Regions from separate parts of the Halomonas sp. 111 genome, predicted to be linked through region 2. Evidence: predicted binding sites of a transcription regulator. Region 2 holds the regulator's gene; the other holds the start of a gene.
The links. Region 2 encodes PhoB, which activates phosphate uptake and scavenging genes when phosphate is short. Its sites were predicted from a motif close to TGTCATANNNNTGTCANA; they were not measured.

Region 1: the regulator PhoB is predicted to act here: its motif matches at 3,958-3,975, upstream of ugpB (sn-glycerol-3-phosphate ABC transporter substrate-binding protein UgpB).

The regions. Positions count from the first base shown of each region.
Region 1 is NZ_JBQSYV010000006.1:16,081-22,900, forward strand. Features, by position in the region: gene ACT3T7_RS05950 (sn-glycerol-3-phosphate import ATP-binding protein UgpC) at 1-629, opposite strand, end outside; gene ugpE (sn-glycerol-3-phosphate ABC transporter permease UgpE) at 631-1,479, opposite strand; gene ugpA (sn-glycerol-3-phosphate ABC transporter permease UgpA) at 1,498-2,382, opposite strand; gene ugpB (sn-glycerol-3-phosphate ABC transporter substrate-binding protein UgpB) at 2,544-3,872, opposite strand; gene argE (acetylornithine deacetylase) at 4,092-5,264, shown strand; gene ACT3T7_RS05975 (hypothetical protein) at 5,374-5,688, opposite strand; gene ACT3T7_RS05980 (YchJ family protein) at 5,875-6,348, shown strand; gene ACT3T7_RS05985 (tripartite tricarboxylate transporter substrate binding protein) at 6,385-6,820, shown strand, end outside.
Region 2 is NZ_JBQSYV010000012.1:107,195-114,014, forward strand. Features, by position in the region: gene ACT3T7_RS10850 (hypothetical protein) at 364-744, opposite strand; gene phoR (phosphate regulon sensor histidine kinase PhoR) at 1,051-2,346, opposite strand; gene phoB (phosphate regulon transcriptional regulator PhoB) at 2,349-3,038, opposite strand; gene ubiA (4-hydroxybenzoate octaprenyltransferase) at 3,168-4,064, opposite strand; gene ACT3T7_RS10870 (chorismate--pyruvate lyase family protein) at 4,100-4,663, opposite strand; gene ACT3T7_RS10875 (NAD(P)/FAD-dependent oxidoreductase) at 4,749-5,942, shown strand; gene ACT3T7_RS10880 (HU family DNA-binding protein) at 6,048-6,320, shown strand; gene ACT3T7_RS10885 (hypothetical protein) at 6,320-6,676, shown strand.

The DNA of each region.
Region 1 (6,820 bases), on a different contig from region 2:
GCGCTAAGCACCACCAAACGGTCGCCCAGCGTCATCGCTTCTAACTGGTCGTGGGTTACGTAGAGGCTGGTGGTCTTCAAGCGGCGCTGAAGCTGCTTGATCTCCACACGCATCTGCACGCGCAGCTTGGCATCCAGGTTAGAGAGCGGCTCGTCGAACAGGAAAGCCGCGGGCTCGCGCACCAATGCCCGGCCCATGGCGACGCGCTGGCGCTGACCGCCGGAGAGCTTGCGCGGCTTGCGCGCAAGAAATTCCTCGATTTCGAGCATTTTGGCCGCTTTGCGCACCCGTTCTTCGATTTCAGGTTTTTTAAAACCGCGGTTTTTCAGCCCGTACGCGAGGTTGCTGTACACCGTCATGTGCGGGTAAAGCGCGTAGTTTTGAAATACCATGGCGATATCGCGCTCGGCGGGTTCAAGCTTATTGACCACCCGATCACCAATCTTAAGCGTACCGTCGGTAATCGTTTCAAGCCCGGCTACCATGCGTAACAGCGTGGATTTACCGCAGCCCGAAGGGCCCACCAGCACCACAAACTCACCGTCTTCAATCGCAAGATCGACGCCTTTCACTGCCTGAACATCGCCAGCGTAGGTCTTTCTAAGCCCTTCCAAGGTAATACTGGCCATCTTATTTCTCCGTCTCGGTCAGGCCTTTCACAAACAGTTTTTGCATAAACAGCACCACTAATACCGGCGGCAGCATGGCAAGCGTGACGGTCGCCATAATGAGGTTCCAGGCGGGTACGCGGTCGGACGAGGCCATCAGGCGCTTGATGCCCAGCACGATGGTGTAGAAGTCTTCGTCGGTGGTGACCAGCAGTGGCCACAGGTACTGCACCCAGCCGTAAATAAACATGATCACGAAGAGAGCGGCGATATTGGTGATCGATACCGGCAGCAGTATGTCCTTGAAGAACTTCATCGGCCCGGCGCCATCCACTCGGCTGGCCTCCATCAGCTCTTCCGGCACGGTCATGAAGAACTGGCGGAACAGGAAGGTCGCGGTAGCAGAGGCAATCAGTGGCAGGGTTAAGCCCGCATAGGAGTTCAGCATGCCGAGATCTGCCACAACGGCGTAGGTGGGGATGATGCGCACTTCGACCGGCAGCATCAGCGTGATAAAAATGATCCAGAACGCCAGCATGCGAAACGGAAAGCGGAAATAGACAATCGCAAAAGCGGAAAGAATCGAAATGGCGATCTTGCCGATCGCGATTGTCAGCGCCATGATCAGCGAGTTACCCAGCATCAGCCAGACCGGCGGCGTGCCGCCTACCTGCCAACCGGAACTGAGCATCTGCCGGTAGGATGCAAACATGTTGTCGCCGGGAAGCAGCGGCAACACCCCACGCACGAAGGCGCTGGATTCGTGGGTCGAGGCGATAAAGGCCACGTATACCGGGAACGCCACGACCAATACGCCTGCAATGAGCACCAGGTGGGTCAGAATATTTAGAAAGGGTCTGTTTTCAACCATGTTTACTTCCTTAACGCACTAGTAGTTGACCCGGCGTTCCACGTATCGGAACTGGATAAACGTCAAGATAATCACGATGCCCATCAGCATGACCGACTGGGCGGATGAGGAGCCTATATTCAGCCCCGCTACGCCATCGGTGTAGACCTTGTAGACCAGCGTCATGGTGGCCTGGCCTGGCCCGCCCGCGGTAGTGGCATCAATCACCCCGAAGGTATCGAACATCACGTAGTTGATGTTGATGATCAGCAGGAAGAAGGTGGTGGGCGATAGCAGCGGAAGCACGATGGTCCAGAAGCGCTTGAAGGGGCCCGCGCCATCTATGGCCGCTGCCTCCATGAGCGACTGCGGTACAGATTGAAGCCCAGCCAGGAAAAACAGGAAGTTATAGGAGATCTGTTTCCAAGCGGCGGCAATGGTGATCAGAATCATTGCTTGAGAGCCCGAAACGCGGTGATTCCAGCTGATACCGAACCAGTCGAGCAGATGCGGCAGGAGGCCGATGGTGGGGTTGAACAGAAACCACCACAACACACCTGCTACCACTGGGGCGACGGCGTAAGGCCATACCAGAAGCGTGGTGTAGAACTTGGCGCTCTTCAGCACACGGTTGACACAAACGGCCAGCAAGAGCGCAAGGCTCATGGAAAGCACCGTCACCGAGATGGAAAAAATCGCGGTGCGCCCCAGCGCATTTAGGTAGCTGGGGTCGGCCAGAACGCGTACATAGTTCTCCAGACCGACAAACGTTGTTTTAAAGCCGAACGCATCGGTGCGCTCGAAACTCGATTTAACCGCCTGGCTTGCCGGCCAGATAAAAAACACCAGCGTAATCGCCAACTGCGGCGCTAACAGTAAGAAAGGGAGCCACCGGTTTTGATAGGTGGAACGTTTGGTCTGCATGACACATCCTGTCGTACGGGCGTTGGTGCGGCTGGCCGCTGTGCTCAGCTGCTAGGAAGTAAGCCATCCCATAGGCCCCGGTGACTTGGGCGTACGGGATGGCTCCTATAGCAAACCCCGGCTATAAAAGCCGGGGTTTGTTGACAAGTAATGCGAAGCGCTTAGTTATTGGCTGCCTCAAAGTCGCGAAGAATTTGATTGCCGCGGCTTGCCGCATCATCCAGCGCTTGCTGACCGCTCTTGTCGCCGGCTAGTACGGCCTGAAACTCTTCGTCCAGAACCATGCGCACTTGGGGGTAGTTGCCAAAGCGCAGGCCTTTGGAGTTCTCTGTCGGCTCGTTTAAGTTGATCTGCTCGATGGCGATATCCGCACCTGGGTTTTCGTCGTAGTAACCCTGCTCCTGGCTCAGCTCATAAGCGGCGGTGGTAATCGGCAGGTAGCCGGTGCCCTGGTGCCACTCGGCCTGAATCTCAGGCAAGGAGAGGTACTCAAGGAATTCAGCAACGCCGGTGTACTCGTCGTCTTCGTGGCCAGAAAGCACCCAAAGAGTCGCGCCGCCGATGATCGAGTTTTGCGGTGCGCCGTCTACATCGTCGTAGTAGGGCAGCATGCCAAAACCTACGTCGAAGTCGGAGTTAGCCAACACATCGGCGCGTGACGCTGACGAGTTCATGTACATCGCGCAGTCGCTGGAATAGAACGAGGGTGCCGCGTCTGGGCCGTTTGCTGGGCCTGCGTAGCTGTAGACGCCGCTATCCGACCACTCTTTCAACTGATCCCAAAAGCGCGCCTGTACGTCGCCGTTAAAGGCAAACTCGGTGTCCAGACCGCCGAAGCCGTTTTCCTGGGTGCCGATGGACTGATTGTGCAGCGCTGAGAAGTTCTCAAGGCCGACCCAGTTAGCCGCATAGGCCATGGTGAAACCGCAAGAGGCCGCGCCTTCATCGACGATTTGCTGACCCATCTCGCCCATCTCAGCCCACGTAGTAGGCGGTGATTCAGGGTCGAGGCCAGCCGCTTCAAAAATGGCTTTGTTGTAGTAAAGAATCGGTGTGGACGAGTTGAACGGCATGGAGAGCATGTTGCCGTTGGTGTCGGTGTAGTAACCGGTTACCACGGGCAGATAATTAGCTGGGTCAAAGGTGTTGCCGTGCTCTTCCATCAGCTCAAACACCGGATAGATAGCGCCTTGGGCGGCCATCATGGTGCCGGTGCCTACTTCGTAAATTTGTACGATGTGGGGCTGCTCGCCTGCGCGGAAAGCGGCAATGGTGTTAACCATGGTTTGTTCGTATTCACCCCGGTAGGAGGGCGTAACACGGTACTCATCCTGGGTGGCATTGAAGTCTTCGGCAAGCGCGCTCAAGCGCTCGCCCAGCTCGCCGCCCATGGAGTGCCACCAGGTGATCTCGGTAGCGGCGTGGGCGGAAACACTCAGCGTAGCCGCGGTGATGCCGGTAGATAACGCGCGTAACATAAAACGAGACATGTGAGCTCCTTTTGGGCCTGGCGCGAGCCAGGTGGCACAATGCGTTTTTTAAGATTTGTGGGTGCACTGAACAATAATGAGTGTAGATGACATTTTGATGAATGCTAACTGGACCAGGGTCTTATAAAAGCTTTGGGTTTTATCCAAGGGCATTGGTAGTAGGCGCTCTGCGAGGGCGATGATAGGGTTGAGACAATGTGCATAACTAATGAGAGTCGTATGAGTGACGCAATAGCGCTATTAACCAAACTGGTCTCTTTCGATACTACCTCCCGTGGCTCTAACCTGGCGCTGATCGAATGTGTCGAAGCTTATCTTGAAGAGTACGGCGTCTCCTCCGAACGGGTGATGAGCCCCTGCGGCACCAAGGCGAACTTGATTGCCCGTATAGGCCCTGATGCGCCGGGTGGGGTGATGCTCTCCGGCCATACCGATGTGGTGCCGGTGGAAGGCCAGCCCTGGTCGACAGATCCTTTCGCCCTGCATGACGGCCAGGACGGTAAGCTTTATGGCCGTGGCACCTGTGATATGAAAGGCTTCATTGCCTGCGCTCTTGCCATGGTGCCCACGTGGGTGAAAACGCCTTTGCAGCAGCCGATCTATTTTGGTTTTTCCTATGACGAGGAGGTTGGCTGTGTCGGTGCGCCTGCGCTGATCAAACGGTTCTACGAGCACTACTCAACCACAGCGCACGTCATTGTCGGTGAGCCGACCAGCATGCAGCCCGTCGTGGCCCAGAAGGGCGCCACCAATCTGCGCACCACCGTCGTAGGGCGCGAAGCGCACAGCAGTCAGGTGAACCAGGGCACTTCGGCCATTCATGTGGCAGCGCGACTGGTCACCTTCATCGAAGACACCATGGCGGCGTTGGTGGAGGAGGGCAACGTGGATGAGGCGTTCAACGTGCCCCACACCAGCCTCCTCGTGGGCAAGATCAAGGGCGGTACGGCGATCAATATCATGGCGCGTGAGTGCCAGTTCGAGTGGGAAATACGCCACCTGCCCACCGAGACGTTTGAGGAGGTGTTCGCTCGTTTTGAAGCGTATGCCGACGCGTTAAGTGCCGAGCTAAGGGCGCGTGGCAAGGACGTACAGATTACGACCGAACCGCTGAATGTAACGGTGCCAGGCCTTGCCGACCGAGATAATCACGCCGTACTGCGCTTGGCCAAGGACCACCTGCCAGGTGAGTGCTGCAACCACGCAGTGGCCTACGCCACCGAGGCGGGGCAATTTCAAGGCCAAGGGTTACAAACGATTATTCTGGGTCCGGGCAGTATCGCTCAAGCGCATCAGCCGGATGAATATATTGAGAAAAGCGAACTTGAGGCGTGCCTGGCGTTTATGGGGCGTTTGGGAGACGCGCTACACCAACCCTATCACGCTGATTAGACAAGCACTTGGAAACGTCGTGGGGAAAGGTATCTGAGAACGTGTTTGAAAACGATGTGAATGGACGCATTTCAACCCACCCGCTCAACGGGTGGGAGCCTCCTCCACGTTAATGATGCTGGTGGTTCTGCTCGAAAAGCTCGGCTTTGGCATTGCGCATTACATCTTCACACGCCTGCTGGTGCGCCAGTTGGGTCAATAGCTGCTGGGTGACTTCAAACCCTTTGCCAAGGCAGGTATCCACTTCCTCCTGGCTGACCTGAGGAGAAACATGACAATTAACCTTCAGCGTCCGACCAACACCGTCCAAACGGTCGGCTATCGCCCGCAGTCGCCAGGCGGCTCGCTCTTTCCAGTTGGCTGATTCTTCTGCGCCTTCGTTTACGCTAAACGTGCACTGCCATTCGGGTTTATAAACCTTCATGAGAACCTCCGCTGCATTTGGAAAGAATATTGGGGTCGTGTTTCGTACTCCGTAAGTCAAAAAAATCTTGCTCAGTCACTATACGCTTAACATGGGGCCAAAATCGAACTAAAACATAGGCCATGTGTAGGACGGTTATAAGGATTATCGGTTAGGCTTAAGTGACCGTGATATATGAGTCTTTCTATGATGTCTCTAATTGAAAAAAGTTGCCCTTGCGGTACAGGATTGTCGACTGACGCGTGCTGTGGCCGTTACCACGATGGCGCGCCAGCCCCTACCCCGGAAGCGTTAATGCGCTCTCGCTACAGTGCCTTTGCGCTGAATCTATGCGACTACGTGCTTGCCACTTGGCACGTGAGCACTCGCCCTGAAGCGCTATCACCGGACCTTAACACCGAGTGGAAAGCTCTCACCATTGTTAAAGCAGCATCCGAAGAGACGCCCCCTGATGCTGATAAAGGTTGTGTTCATTTTCGCGCTTATTTCAAAGAGCGTGGCCGCTGGCACATGCTTGAAGAAAACTCGCGTTTCGTGTTTGAGCAGAGCCGGTGGTGGTACGTGGATGGTACGCCTGAGGTCGTGCGTCTCAAGCCGCGGCGTAACGATCCCTGCTTTTGTGGTAGCGGCCGAAAATTAAAGCTATGTTGCAAAGAGTAGCTATGCGTTAACTAATAAAAACGAGGGGTTGATGTCATGGCATATAGTGGCAGGGGACTCGCTCGTTATTGCATCATGTTAGGGTTTGTCAGTGGGTTGTTATTGTGCGGAACGACGTTCGCGTTTGCTGAAAATCGGTACCCGGATAGAGAAATTACCGTTGTCATTCCCTTTGGTTTAGGAGGGGCGACCGATGTGTTGTTTCGGGATATTTTTGACACGGCACAAATTTATCTAGACCAGCCTGTGCTTGTGGTTAATATGCCCGGTCGTGAAGCCATGCGGGGCGCTCAGTATGTCAAAAATGCCTCGCCCGACGGTTATACGTTGCTCGGCAGTCATCAAACGATTGATCTTTCGTACCTGGCGGGGCTCGCTTCGTTTTCCCATGCAGACTTTGCGCCGGTGTCACTGCTGGTTCGCACGATTAATATTCCCGCCACGTATGCAGGGCATGCGGCCCAACAAGCCA
Region 2 (6,820 bases):
TCATCACGCCGTGGGACAAGAGAATCGTGAAAAAACTATTTGAGCGAGGGTAATGTTAAAAAAACGTAGATAGGAAAGGTTCAGTTTTAAAACCAGCCAAACACGACGGCTCATCAAGGGCTACATAACAAGATTAGGCCCTGCCATGGCAGGGCCCTAACCTCGCATCTATGGACAATATCTAGCGCTAGCTTCCACTCCTTTTGCGGGACTCCAACCTTGGAATTTACCCTGACTAACGCTCTGATTGTCGCTTGATTCAATCCATGAATCGGTGAGCATCCATGCGATGGGACATCCTTATCCCGTGCTCGTTCCTAAACTGTAGTACAAATTTTTAGCACTGAGTGTTTAAACCGCTGGTCACTGGTCTTGACCAGTGGTCACAGAGCTATTTTGCTCAGGCAGGTCGCTCGGCTCAAATGACGTATCGCCGCCACCTGTTACACCCGTTGGACCACCATCCATCGACTCATTATGAGTTTCATGTTGAGAAGAACCTGCACCGGGACGAGTAGTATCGCCTGCACTTTCACCGTTCATATCTGAAAGGTCGTCTGCATCATAGGTAGATGCATCACCACCTGCACCTGTACCAGATGATTGCGGCTGCATGGGTTCTTCATCAGCTGTAATATCGTGGCTCGGATCTACTGGCTCTTGGGCAAAAGCGAAGGGGCTTGCCAGTAAACCGAATGTTACACCTAAAATCCCAGCTTTCTTGAGTAGTTCCTTGGACATCATGTTCCTTCTCCTCGATCGCTGTTGATACCGCTAATCTTAAGGAAGTGCCTTCCTGGCGTACCATTTCCTGCGGTAATCTTCCTTTCCCAACTTAATGCAGATGTAATGCCAAAAAACAAAAATAAAAAAATATTTCTTATTAATAAACAACTTAAAATAAATCCCGCGTGCCAATCATGCTCGCTGATCGAGTATAAGGGACCACCATAACTGACTAAAAATGACACATGAGCAGACTTGAACCATAGATGGCTGTCCATATGGCACGCTTGGATAAAGGTTATACAGAAGACCAGAGAAAGGCGGCTAGGAGGTAGCAGCCAGCCGAGTGGCGGGGAAAGTACAGCGAAATAGCGAACCTTCGCCAGGATGCGATTCAACCTGAAGCTGAGCATCATGGCGCAGCAGGATATGCTTAACGATGGCAAGACCAAGCCCAGTACCGCCTGTCGCGGTACTTCGACCTTTATCAACCCGATAAAAGCGTTCCGTTAGCCTGGGAAGGTGGACAGGATCGATGCCCTCTCCATCATCTTCTACTTCTATGCATGCGCTTCCATCTTCCATGGGCGCCCAGCGCAGTATAATTTGGCTACCCTCTGGGGTATATCGCACCGCATTGAAAGCCAGGTTAGAAATGGCGCTACGTATTTCCTGCTCGCTCCCTATGAGCTGGGCGTCACTTTCAATAGCAACACGGACAACATGCTTACGGTGCGATAGCGCCAATGCATCCTGGCAGACGCTATTAAGCAATTGCTCAACCGACAGCGCCTGATGGTCCTGCCCGCCTTGATCAATTTCCAAGCGTGACAAAAGCAGCAGGTCGTTAACCAGATTTTGCATGCGCTGCGTCTGGTCCTGCATTTGCTCGATCCCTCGGCCCAAGCGAGGCGGAAGCTGCTCAGCCAAGTCACCATAGGTTTCGAGGTAGCCAGAAAGAACAGTAAGCGGCGTACGCAGCTCATGGGAGACGTTGGCCACAAAGTCTCTGCGCATCTCCTCAAGACGGTGCAAACGAGTGATATCCCGCGCCATCACCAGGCGCTCATCGTCGCCATACAAGGTAATTTGGTATTGCAGAATGCTGCGTTCATCAATGGGTGAGGTCAGCGTAAGCGGTTCGCTGTAATCGCGGGCGTTGAAGTAGCTAATAAAGCGTGGGTCACGCAACAAATTGGTAATGTGCTGGCCACGATCGTGCGCGGTTTGTAAGCCCAGCATATCCGTCGCTGCACTGTTCCACCACTCCAAATCACCGTGGCGGTCGAGCATTACCACGCTGTCGCGCATGGCCTCTGAGGATTCCTGGATACGCGCGAGCGTAGACCGCAATCGACCTTGTGTAATGCGCTGGCTTTTTTGGTAGCGGTAAAGACGGTCAAGCAAATCCCCCCACATGCCACCCGCAGCCGGGGGCTCATTATGAGGATTAAGGGTTAACCATTGAAAGAGGACGCGCAGTTGGCGTAAATGGTAAAAAAGGCAAACGGCCAACCCGGCTGCCAAACCAAGGCCCGCTGAACCTAATAGCCACCCCAGGCAAACACCTATGGTCGCTAACCAGGCAATACGCCAAAGCTCACGGCTCCATAGGCGCACAGTTACACCCGGGCTGAGAAACGATAACCGGTACCCCGTACCGTCTGAATCAGGTTTTGGTGCACATCGCCTAACGCCTTACGCAAGCGCCGAATATGTACATCCACTGTGCGTTCTTCAACATACACATTGCCGCCCCATACCTGGTCCAGCAGTTGGCTGCGTGTATAGGCTCGCTCCTGGTGGGTCATAAAGAACTGCAGCAGGCGATATTCAGTGGGCCCCATTTCCAGCGCCTTGCCATGCGCACTAACACGGTGGCTGACGGGGTCGAGTAGAAGGCCGTTAATTTCGATGGGGTCTTCTACGCCACGTGGGGTGGTGCGTCGCAATACGGCTTTCAAGCGCGCGACCAACTCACGGGGCGAGAAGGGTTTGGTGATATAGTCGTCCGCGCCCGCCTCAAGGCCTTGAATCTTATTGTCTTCCTCACCCTTGGCGGTGAGCATAATAATCGGCATTTCGGCGGTTGCTTCTTCACGCTTAAGGCGTCGCGCCAACTCAATACCACTGGTACCTGGCATCATCCAATCCAGAAGCAGTAAGTCAGGCTGATGGTCAACGACTAACGCGTGGGCATCCTGGGCGTTATCCGCTTCAAGCACGCGATAGTCAGCCATTTCCAGCGCCACTGCGATCATTTCGCGAATAGGTGCTTCATCATCGACAATCAAAACGGTCTTGGCGGTCATTCCAGGGCCTCACGGTGCTCAATGAAAGGTAATTCAATGACATCTCAGTGACAATAACACCATGACTTGATGACACTTATATGACAATAGCCAATAACAAGAACGAATGACAGGCCTAATCACGCTTTGCTAGAGCGGCCCGGCCACTGGCCACCAACTTAGCGCAATTCCGGCAAAAACCAGCAGCCCTGACCAGTAGTTATTCAAAAAAGCCTGAAAACACGGGTCGCGTTCACGATGCCGAATCAGGCGCTGTTGATGAATAAAGGTGGCCGCCATACCGGCAAGGCCCAGCCAGAAAAAACCACCCAGCCCCACACGAACACCCACAAAGGCTAACAGCACCAACGTCGCCAGTTGCAGTAATCCAATCATCAAGCGGTCTGCACTGCCAAACAGCACCGCCGTTGATTTAATACCAATTTTCAGGTCATCGTCACGGTCGACCATGGCGTATTGGGTATCGTAGGCAACCGTCCACAGTACGTTCGCAAAAAACAGCAACCAGGCTTCCACAGGTACATAGCCCAGCACCGCCCCAAATGCCATGGGGATTGCCCACGAAAAAGCCGCCCCCAGCACCACCTGAGGAAGATGGGTGTAACGCTTCATAAAGGGGTAGATAAACGCCAGGATCACGCCACCAATCGACAGCAGCACCGTAAACCAGTTGGTCAGCAGCACTAACACAAACGCAACAGTGACCAGCCCAATAAACAGCAGTTTGGCTTCGGTTTCACTGATTCGCCCCGTCGCCAGTGGACGATGTTTCGTGCGCTTAACGTGGCCATCAACATGGCGGTCAGCGTAATCATTCACAACGCAGCCAGCAGCGCGCATAACATAAACACCTGCCACAAAAATAAGCAGCACGTTGCGGCCAGGCACCCCGTTTGTAGCCACCCAAAGCGCCCATAAGGTAGGCCACATCAATAGCCAGGTACCAATGGGGCGGTCCAGGCGCATTAAGTGTAAAAAATCAGCGACTCGCGCCCATCCGACTGGCCGCAACAAAGAACGATCCATGCCTACCTCACGTAAAGAAGAGATGCCGAGCAAGCCTACCGCGAAGACAAACGAAGGTCATCTGCCATGGTGGATAAAAAGTACTCTTGTACGAGTAGCGATAACCCACCATGTTGAAACACTGAGCGCCGCCCCCAACAACTTTTCACGCCAGCATCCTGAGGGAAGGCAAAACGTGGCGCACCGCTCGTGGCTTCAAGCGGGCCGCGTACTAAATCTGGCTGGCGAAACAGCCAACTGCCCAGCGAGCGCTCACCAAGTTGCTCCAATCGCTGGCCTTTTAATTGTGTTAAGGGAGCAACCGAACGTGCGACTACCCAAGGATTATCACCCACGCACAGGGCGACCTCCCTTAACCAGGCATAGCGACGAAGCTCAATCCCCAACGCCTGCGCTTCATCACGCAGAGGCACGCCGACGCCCTGGCGCAGCAGGCGAACACGGAATGGTTGCCCTGCGCCTGCCGCTTGCAAGCGAGCCGTTAGCGAATCCGTAGACGCAACCCACTCCCACCAGGCAGCGCTCATGGCGGGGCGTAACGCAGCCACGGGCTGCCAAACAGGAAAGGCATACGCTTGCCGAAAAGAGAACGTCACCACCAGATACTCCTGGGCAAAAAACAGAGAAGCTAGTGTAACATGGTGGTCTTAAAAGCTTTTACGACACCGATTATTTGGGGATGGCATGTCTGCATCACATCCGGTTAGCAACCCGACTGGCCACGCTGAGTTGATCATCATTGGTACCGGCATGGCAGGCATTGGGCTTGCCCGTGCGCTACGTCGCCAAGGCGATAAGCGCTCGATTATTTTGGTGAGCGCAGACAGCGGCAAGGACTACAGCAAGCCGCTGTTATCTACCGGCTTTGCAAAACGCCTCTCGCCCAACCAACTGGCCAGGCATTCAGCCGCGGTACTGGCCGATGAGTTGGATGCCCATGTGCTTACCCATACGTCAGTAGAACACGTGACACCAGACACGCACACCGTGCAGCTTAGTGACGGGCAAACACTTGCCTACGATACGCTGGCGCTGGCGACCGGTGCTGAACCCCGGGTGCCGTTTGCCATTCCAGAAAGCGTTGCTCGCTACTGCTTTACCATTAATGATCTCGACGACTATCGCCGGTTCCATCACGCGCTGAACGATCGCCCTGCGCGCATTGCCGTTATCGGCGCAGGATTAGTCGGCTGTGAATTTGCCAACGACCTGCAGGCAGGTAGCCATCAAGTCACTCTGATTGCTCCAGAGGCCACGCCGTTACCCAAGCTATTACCAGAACCGCTGGGGTTTGCGCTGAGTGATGCCTTTCAGGAAGCCGGTATAAAGCTTGCGCTTCACCGCACGATTAAAGAGTTAGCCCCAAATAATGACAGCACGGTTCGGCTAACGCTTAGTAACGATAACACCGTCAACGCCGATATTGTTTTACTGGCAACCGGCCTTACGCCAAGAACCGCGCTGGCAAAGGCCGCCGGGCTTGCCGTTTCACCACAAGGTATTCAGGTAGACCGGTATCTGCGCACTTCGCACCCGCATATTTATGCCTTGGGCGATGTTGCTTGCATAGAAGGCCTCAATGCCATGTACGTCCAGCCATTACAAGCCAGTGCCAAAGCACTCTCGGCAACGCTTGCCGGCTCACCAACGCAGGTCAGCTTCGGCGCCTGGCCCATCATTGTGAAAACGCCGCTATTGCCCGTAGTGGCCTATCCGCCTTCGGCGATACCCGAACACTGGCGAATTGAGGGCGAAGGGGGTGATATGACGGCGCTTGCCGAAGATAAAGACGGGAATTTAGTCGGTTTTGCGTTGACAGGCGGCTGCGTGAGACGGAAAGTGGAGCTTTCCCGAGCAGCTCCCACACTGCTGGGCTGATTTTTATCGCGCTCACGTCTAGGCTGGATAAGCTAGCCCAGTCTAGTGAGTACTTTTAACAACACCGCTATGCTTTACGCTTAACGTTAATGAGGGGAACTTCCTATGCGCAAACCTGAACTCGCCGCTGCCATCGCTGAGAGTGCCGACCTATCCAAAGACAAAGCAGGCCAAGTCCTGAATGTTATTCTGGATGAAATCACCAACAGCGTTGCAAAAGGCGAAGATGTGGCATTGATTGGTTTTGGTACCTTTACCGTGCGTGAGCGTGCAGCACGTACCGGCAAAAACCCGCAAACGGGCGCACCCTTACAAATTCCGGCCAGCAAAAATGTTGCCTTTAAGCCGGGTAAAGCGCTTAAGGACGCCGTTTCCTAATGAAACTCAAGCTGACGCTGTGGCTATTGAGCCTAATGCTCAAGCGTGCCCTGCGCCGCAAGCCGCGCTTTCGTGAACAGCTTGAAAGGATGCGCCACCTGGACTGGGGCATTGCGACGGAAGACTTGAGCATTGCTCGCTACTACCGGATGACCCCCAAAGGGGTCTCTTCAGGTAAAAGCCTGCCAGTCGATTTGGATCTTGAATTGCGCTTTCGTGATCAGGAAGCCGCATTACGTATCCTTAGAAAGCCAACGCAGCAAGCTTTCCTCGATGGAATGCTCAACGGCGAGGTACGCCTTGTCGGTGACTCCACCGATATGAACAAGCTGCAAAAACTGCTGAAGTATTTATAACGCTTCTTCCAGCGGTTCTACCCGCCACCCGTAGGTGGCGGGTTCCTACGCGTTTCACCTGCCTTTCTCCCTCCATAACGTTTGCACAGCGATTTTAAACAGGCCTTTTGCGTTTATTCCCGGTAACGTTAGCGCTATTAATGT